Regions from separate parts of the Cellulomonas sp. PSBB021 genome, predicted to be linked through region 1. Evidence: riboswitches for the same ligand, from Rfam matches in the RefSeq annotation. Region 1 holds a riboswitch; the other holds the start of a gene.
What was found. Region 1 has a riboswitch for S-adenosylmethionine ahead of CBP52_RS14695 (methylenetetrahydrofolate reductase). Riboswitches for the same ligand answer to the same signal wherever they lie in the genome.
Positions count from the first base shown of each region.

Region 2: it holds a riboswitch for S-adenosylmethionine, as region 1 does, so the genes downstream of both, CBP52_RS10770 (NADPH-dependent FMN reductase) here and CBP52_RS14695 (methylenetetrahydrofolate reductase) in region 1, are expected to answer to the same signal.

Region 1 is NZ_CP021430.1:3,198,493-3,201,689, forward strand. It holds gene metE (5-methyltetrahydropteroyltriglutamate--homocysteine S-methyltransferase) at 1-478, opposite strand, end outside; gene CBP52_RS14695 (methylenetetrahydrofolate reductase) at 535-1,578, opposite strand; SAM riboswitch class I at 1,618-1,714, opposite strand; gene CBP52_RS14700 (hypothetical protein) at 1,837-2,022, opposite strand; gene CBP52_RS14705 (DNA-3-methyladenine glycosylase I) at 2,253-2,864, opposite strand; gene CBP52_RS14710 (hypothetical protein) at 3,156-3,197, shown strand, end outside.
Region 2 is NZ_CP021430.1:2,356,230-2,359,426, forward strand. It holds gene gdhA (NADP-specific glutamate dehydrogenase) at 1-864, opposite strand, end outside; SAM riboswitch class IV at 1,105-1,213, shown strand; gene CBP52_RS10770 (NADPH-dependent FMN reductase) at 1,231-1,812, shown strand; gene CBP52_RS10775 (flavin reductase family protein) at 1,809-2,231, shown strand; gene purL (phosphoribosylformylglycinamidine synthase subunit PurL) at 2,505-3,197, opposite strand, start outside.

The DNA.
Region 1 (3,197 bases):
CGGCGAGCGCCTCGACGAACTCCGCGACCGGGCGCGTGCCGACGTACGAGAACGTCGTCTCCGGGCCGATCTCCGGGACGAGGTAGTGGTAGTTGGTGTCGAACCACTTGGTCATCTCGAGCGGCAGGTCGTCGCCACGGCCGCGCGCGACCGTCGAGTACGCCGCGAGGTCGAGCGTGCCGTCCTCACCGACGAGGTCCGCGAAGCGCGCGGGGATCGCGCCGACGACCGCGGTCGCGTCGAGCACCTGGTCGTAGAAGGAGAACGCGCTCGGGATCGCGGCCGTGTCCTTCGGCAGGCCGAGCTCGACGAGGCGCTCGCGCGTCCGGCGGCGCAGCGCCGCGGCGGTCGCCTCGACCTCGTCGGCCGTGGACCTCCCGGCCCAGAAGGCCTCCACGGCCTTCTTGAGCTCGCGGCGCGGCCCGATGCGCGGGTAGCCGAGCACGGAGCCGGTCGGGAACTGCGGGGTCTCGCTCATGGGGTCCAGCCTTCGTGTCGTGGTGGTGCGGGGTTCGGGGGACGTGGGCGCCGACCTCAGCGGGTCGAGCCGTCCAGCTGCGCGCCCTCGAGCAGGTCGAGCGCGGCCTCGTGCTTGTTGTACGTGTAGAGGTGCACGCCGGGTGCGCCGCCGTCGAGGACGCCCTTGACGAGGTCGACACCCGCGCGGGTGCCGATGCGGTGCGCCGCCGACGCGTCGTCCGCGGAGCCGAGCGCATCGAGCAGGTCGCGCGGCACCGGGACACCCGTGAGCTCCTGCGTGCGCAGCAGCCGGGCCGGGTCGGTCAACGGGATGATCCCGGGGATGATCGGGATGACCACGCCCGCTGCGCGCGCCTCGGCCACCAGGCCCAGGTACGACTCGGCGTCGTAGAACACCTGCGTGATCGCGAAGTCCGCACCCGCCTCCTGCTTGGCGAGCAGCGACGCGACGTCCTGCGCGCGCGTGCCGCCCGTCGCCGCGTTGCCGCGCGGGAACGCGGCGACCGCGACCGACAGCGGCCGCACCCGCGCACGCACGGCCTGCGCCGGGCTCGCACCGCAGCGGCGGGACTCGATGTCCCGCAGCAGACCGACGAGCGCGCTCGCGGTCTCCAGGCCGTCCGGGTGGGCCTGCCAGTCGGCCTGGCCCGCGGGGGGGTCGCCGCGCAGCGCCAGGAACGAGCGCACGCCCTCGTCGAGGAACTCCTCGACGATCGTCGTGATCTCGTCGCGGCTCGTGCCCACGCACGTGAGGTGCGCGATCGGGGACAGCGACGTCTCGCGCAGCAGCCGCGAGACGAACGCGCGCGACGTCTCGCGCGTCCTGCCCGAGGCGCCGTACGTGACCGAGACGAAGTCCGGGTGCACGGCCTCGAGCTGGCGCACGGTCTCCCACAGGCGCGGCGCGGCCTGCGGGTTGCGCGGCGGGAAGAACTCGAACGAGAGCGTCGGGCGGTCGAGCGTGCCGAGCGGTCGCGGGTCGGCGGCCACGTGCGCGCCGGTCGGGACGCCGGGGCGCGCCGCGCTGCTCGCACCGTCGGCGCGCGCGTCGTCGAGCCGCGGCTGCGCCGCGGGCGGGTTCACGGTCGCCGCGCTCACGCCGGCGGGCCGTTCAGACACTGGGTCTGCGACATGTCCACTCCATCGGTCCTGGCGGAAGCACCCACACCCTCGTCGCGGAGGGGGGTTGCTGCGGCGTCGACGAGCCAGGTCTCTCGGCCGCTCTGGATGGTTGCCGTGATCGTAGGCCGGAAGCCCACATGCTGACCACGACTTCTCACGTTGCGAGACGGGCGGGCCGCCCAGCGGACGCGTCGCCGGAGACACGCAGATCAGGCGGGGAGGAGGCTCCGCGGGTCAGGCCAGCGGACGCGGGCGCTGGTGCGGGATCTCGCCCCACGGCTGGGTGCCCGTCACCGTCGACAGCAGACCGGCCTCGACCGCCTGCAGGACCTGCGCGTCCGGCGGGACCGACCCGCCCAGCGCCTCCCGCGCACCGCGGACGGCGTCCAGGCCGCCGTCGTGGTCGGGCATGTCGGTCATGCGCAGGACTGTAACCGCCGCGCACGATCAGGCGAAGTCCCCACGGCCGGATCACCCGAGGGGAGCACGTCCCGGGGTCCTCCGAGCGGGCGGCACCCGGACGGCCGGACGCCGCGGGCAATCGCATGACCCGTCCCGGCCGACGTGCGCTGACCTGCGGATCTGCTCTCGCGACGGGTCACCCGAACGCCACGGCCTACCGCAACGGCCTCCGCGCCCGCCGGGGGACTTCACCCACGCACCGACGGGCAGGCCGCCAGGTGGTCGTCGACGAGCCCGCACGCCTGCATCGCCGCGTACGCCGTCGTCGGTCCGACGAACCGGAAGCCGAGCGACTTGAGCTCGCGCGCGAGCGCGCGGGACTCGGGCGTCACCGCGGGCACGTCCGCCCACGACGCGGGGCGCACGTGCTGCGTCCGGTCCGGCGCGAACGACCAGAAGAGCGCGTCGAGCGTGCGGCCCGCCGCGTGCAGCGCGAGCAGTGCGCGCGCGTTCGCCACGGTCGCCTCGATCTTCTGCCTGTTGCGCACGATGCCCGTGTCCGCCAGCAGCCGTTCGACGTCGTGCTTGTCGTACCCGGCGACGACCTGCGGGTCGAACCCCGCGAACGCGGCCCGGAACGACTCACGCTTGCGCAGCACCGTGATCCACGACAGCCCCGACTGGAACCCCTCGAGCGCGATCCGCTCGAACAACGCCTCCTCGCCGTGCACCGGCACGCCCCACTCCTCGTCGTGGTAGCGCTCGTACAGCGGGTCCCCGTCCCCGAAGCACCGCCCGGTCACGGGCGCCGGAGCGGTCGCGGCCGCCAGCGGGGTGTCGACCGTCACGGTGTCGTCCATGCGGTCGAGTCTGCCGTCTCCCGCCCACGCGCGGCAGACCCCGCGCGCCCCCTGTGGACGACAGGTCGTCAGCCGAACCCCCCGTTCCCGCCGTCGGCCCGGCCCCGCTCCCAGACCCCGACGTCGTGGTTGCTACGGCTCAGACGCGCCGTTCCCGGAGCATCCGCGGGGGCGGCGACCGGCCACCTCGGCCTTTCACGGTGGAGGCTGACGTCAGAGTCTCGCAGGGAAAGGTGCCTTGACCTGAACATCAGACGTACGTTTTGCCACGGCATGCGATGGAGCTCCGCTATGGTGCGATTCGAGTGCCTCGCCGGGGCGAGGCGCATAAGC
Region 2 (3,197 bases), 840 kb from region 1:
GCGCCCGCGCTCGACCTCGCGCACCTGCCGCAGCAGGTCCAGGTCGATGCCCTTCTCGTCGAGCACGTAGCCCGACGAGTCCGAGCACCCGACCACGTGCGCGCCCAGCTGCTGGGCCTTCTCGATCGCGTACAGCGCGACGTTGCCCGCACCGGAGACGACCACGCGCTGCCCGTCGAAGGACTCACCGATCGTCCGGAGCATGCTCTCCGCGAAGAGCACCGTGCCGTAGCCGGTCGCCTCCTTGCGGACGAGCGAGCCGCCCCAGGTGAGGCCCTTGCCCGTGAGCACCCCCGACTCGTAGCGGTTGGTGATGCGCTTGTACTGCCCGAACAGGTAGCCGATCTCACGGCCGCCGACGCCGATGTCACCGGCCGGCACGTCCGTGTACTCGCCGATGTGGCGGTACAGCTCCGTCATGAACGACTGGCAGAAGCGCATGACCTCGCCGTCGGACTTGCCGCGCGGGTCGAAGTCCGAGCCGCCCTTGCCGCCGCCGATCGGCATGCCCGTCAGCGCGTTCTTGAAGACCTGCTCGAAGCCCAGGAACTTCACGATCCCGAGGTACACCGAGGGGTGGAACCGCAGGCCGCCCTTGTACGGGCCGAGTGCGGAGTTGAACTCGACGCGGAAGCCCCGGTTGATCTGCACGGTCCCCGAGTCGTCGACCCAGGGGACACGGAAGATGATCTGCCGTTCGGGCTCGCACAGCCGCTCGAGGACGGCGGCGTCGACGTACTCGGGGTGGCGGTCGAGCACCGGCCCGAGGCTGTCGAACACCTCGTGGAGGGCCTGGTGGAACTCGTGCTCCCCGGCGTTGCGCGCGAGCACCTGCTCGAGGGCACGCTCCAGCTGCACCTGCATGTCTTTCGGCTCCGCTCTGCTCCGCGTGGCCTGGATGTGAGGACGCCCCAGGCTAGACGCCGTCCGGCAGTCGGGCGCAGGACTCCCGACCCGTGGACATCCGCGGGTCGCTGCGCGGCGCGGCGCTCGTCGCCCCGCGGTCGGCGTGCCGCTGGCGCGCGGGGCCCCGCGACGTCCACCAGACGAGATTTCCGACCAATCTGGTATCCCTTTTCGCACCCGCTGCTATACCCCTCCCGAGGTCACGAGAACCAGCGCCAAGCCCCGGCTCGCTGGTCGGCAACCCCGGTCACGCGCGGGGTGCTCCGGGGGACGACCTGGCCGGCCCACGGGCCGGCAAACGTGACGGAACGATTGCGAGGGACCATGAGCACGCACGCACCTGACACCCACCCCGAGCCCACCGTCGTGGTGGTCGCGGGCAACCCGCGCGAGGGATCGCGCACCCTGGCGGCCGCCCGGGCCGCGGCGCTTGCCGTCGCCGCCCACGTCGGCGGGACGGTCACCACCACGGTCGACCTGGTGACCGTCGCCGGCGAGCTCTTCGCCGGGCAGCGACCCCAGGTCGACGCCGCGCTCGGCGCGCTGGCGGACTCCGATGTCGCGGTGATCGCGACCCCGGTCCACAAGGCCTCCTACACGGGCCTGCTGAAGTCGTTCCTCGACCTGTACGGGCCTGACGGGCTCGCCGGCGTCGTCGTCGTGCCCCTCGTCGTGTCCGGCAACCCGGCGCACGCGCTCGTCGGCGAGGTCCACCTGCGGCCCGTGCTCGTCGAGCTCGGCGCGGTCGTCCCGACCCGCGCCCTCACGGTCACCGAGGCCGACCTCGCCGACCCGACCGGCCTCGACCGCGCCGTGGCAGCCTGGCTCGCGCGCGGCGGCGGCGCGCTGCGCCGCGCCGTCGGTCAGCCGGCCGCGGACCTCGACCTCGCGGAGGCAGCCCGATGACCGCCGAGCCGGTCGCCCGCCCGCACACCGACGCGCCGCACGAGTCGCGCCTGTCACCCGACGAGTACAAGGCCGTGTTCCGCGGCCACCCCGCGGGCGTCGTCGTCGTGACGCTGCGCGACGCGGACGGCCGACCCGTCGGGTTCACCGCGACGTCCGTCATCTCGGTCTCCGCCGAGCCGCCGCTGCTCGCGTTCTCGCTCGCGTCCTCGTCGTCCTCGTGGCCCGCGGTCTCGCGTGCGACGACCCTCGCCCTCAGCTTCCTCGCCGACCACCAGGACGACGTCTCGGCCAGGTTCGCGACGAGCGGCATCGACCGGTTCGCGGCCGGCGGCTGGACCGCGCTGCCGGCCGGGGAGCCGGTGTCAACGACCACTCATCCCGATCCCACGATCTGGACCATCTCGTTCCCCGTGTGAGCCCCCGCTGCCCCACCTCGCCCACGCCCCCGCCCGCCGACCCCGCGGTTCCTCCGGGTCCGAAGGAGCTGAGCCGGAGCAAGCGCGGTCTCAACCGAGGCCCCCTCCGCTGACCCCGTCGTTGCTCCGGCTCTGGAGGGGCCGAGCCGGAGGAAGCGCGAGGTCGGCGGGGTGGGGCGGTCGGGTATCGGGTGTCGGGTGCGGGGGGCTGGGTGTCGGGGACGACGAAGCCCCCGCGCCGGATGGGTGCGGGGGCTCCGGGGTGGTGCGGGGTCAGCCGAAGTGGCGCGGGAGGGTGGCCTCGAACACCTCGCGGGCCTCGGCCAGCGGGATCGCGAACAGGCCCTCGACCTCGACGGCCGGACCGGCCTCCTCGTCGTCGGACGCGACGTCCGCGGTCTGACCGAGCTTGAGCGCGGGGACGCCGCGCGCGACGCACAGGTCCGCGAAGCGCACCTCCTCCGAGCGCGGCACCGCGACGAGCGCGCGTGCCGTGGACTCGGAGAACAGCGCCTCGAACGGCGTGAGGCCGTCCCGCTCGCACAGCGCGTCGAGGGACACGCGCACACCCACGCCGAACCGCAGCGACGACTCGAGGAGCGCCTGGACCAGGCCGCCCTCGGACAGGTCGTGCGCCGCGTCGACGAGGCCGTCGCGCGCGGCGTGCTGCAGCACCGCGGCCAGCGCACGCTCGGCGGCCAGGTCGACCCGCGGCGGCACGCCGCCCAGATGACCGTGCTCGACGTCCGCCCACGCGGACCCGTCGAGCTCGGCGCGCGTGGTGCCGAGCAGGTAGACCGAGACGCCCGGCGCGGTCCAGCCGGACGGCACCGCGGACGCGACGTCGTCGAGCACGCCCAGCACACCGACGACGGGCGTCGGGTGGATGGCCGAGTCGATCTTCCCGGGCTCGCCCGTGCCGTTGTAGAGCGAGACGTTGCCGCCCGTGACGGGGACCTCGAGCGT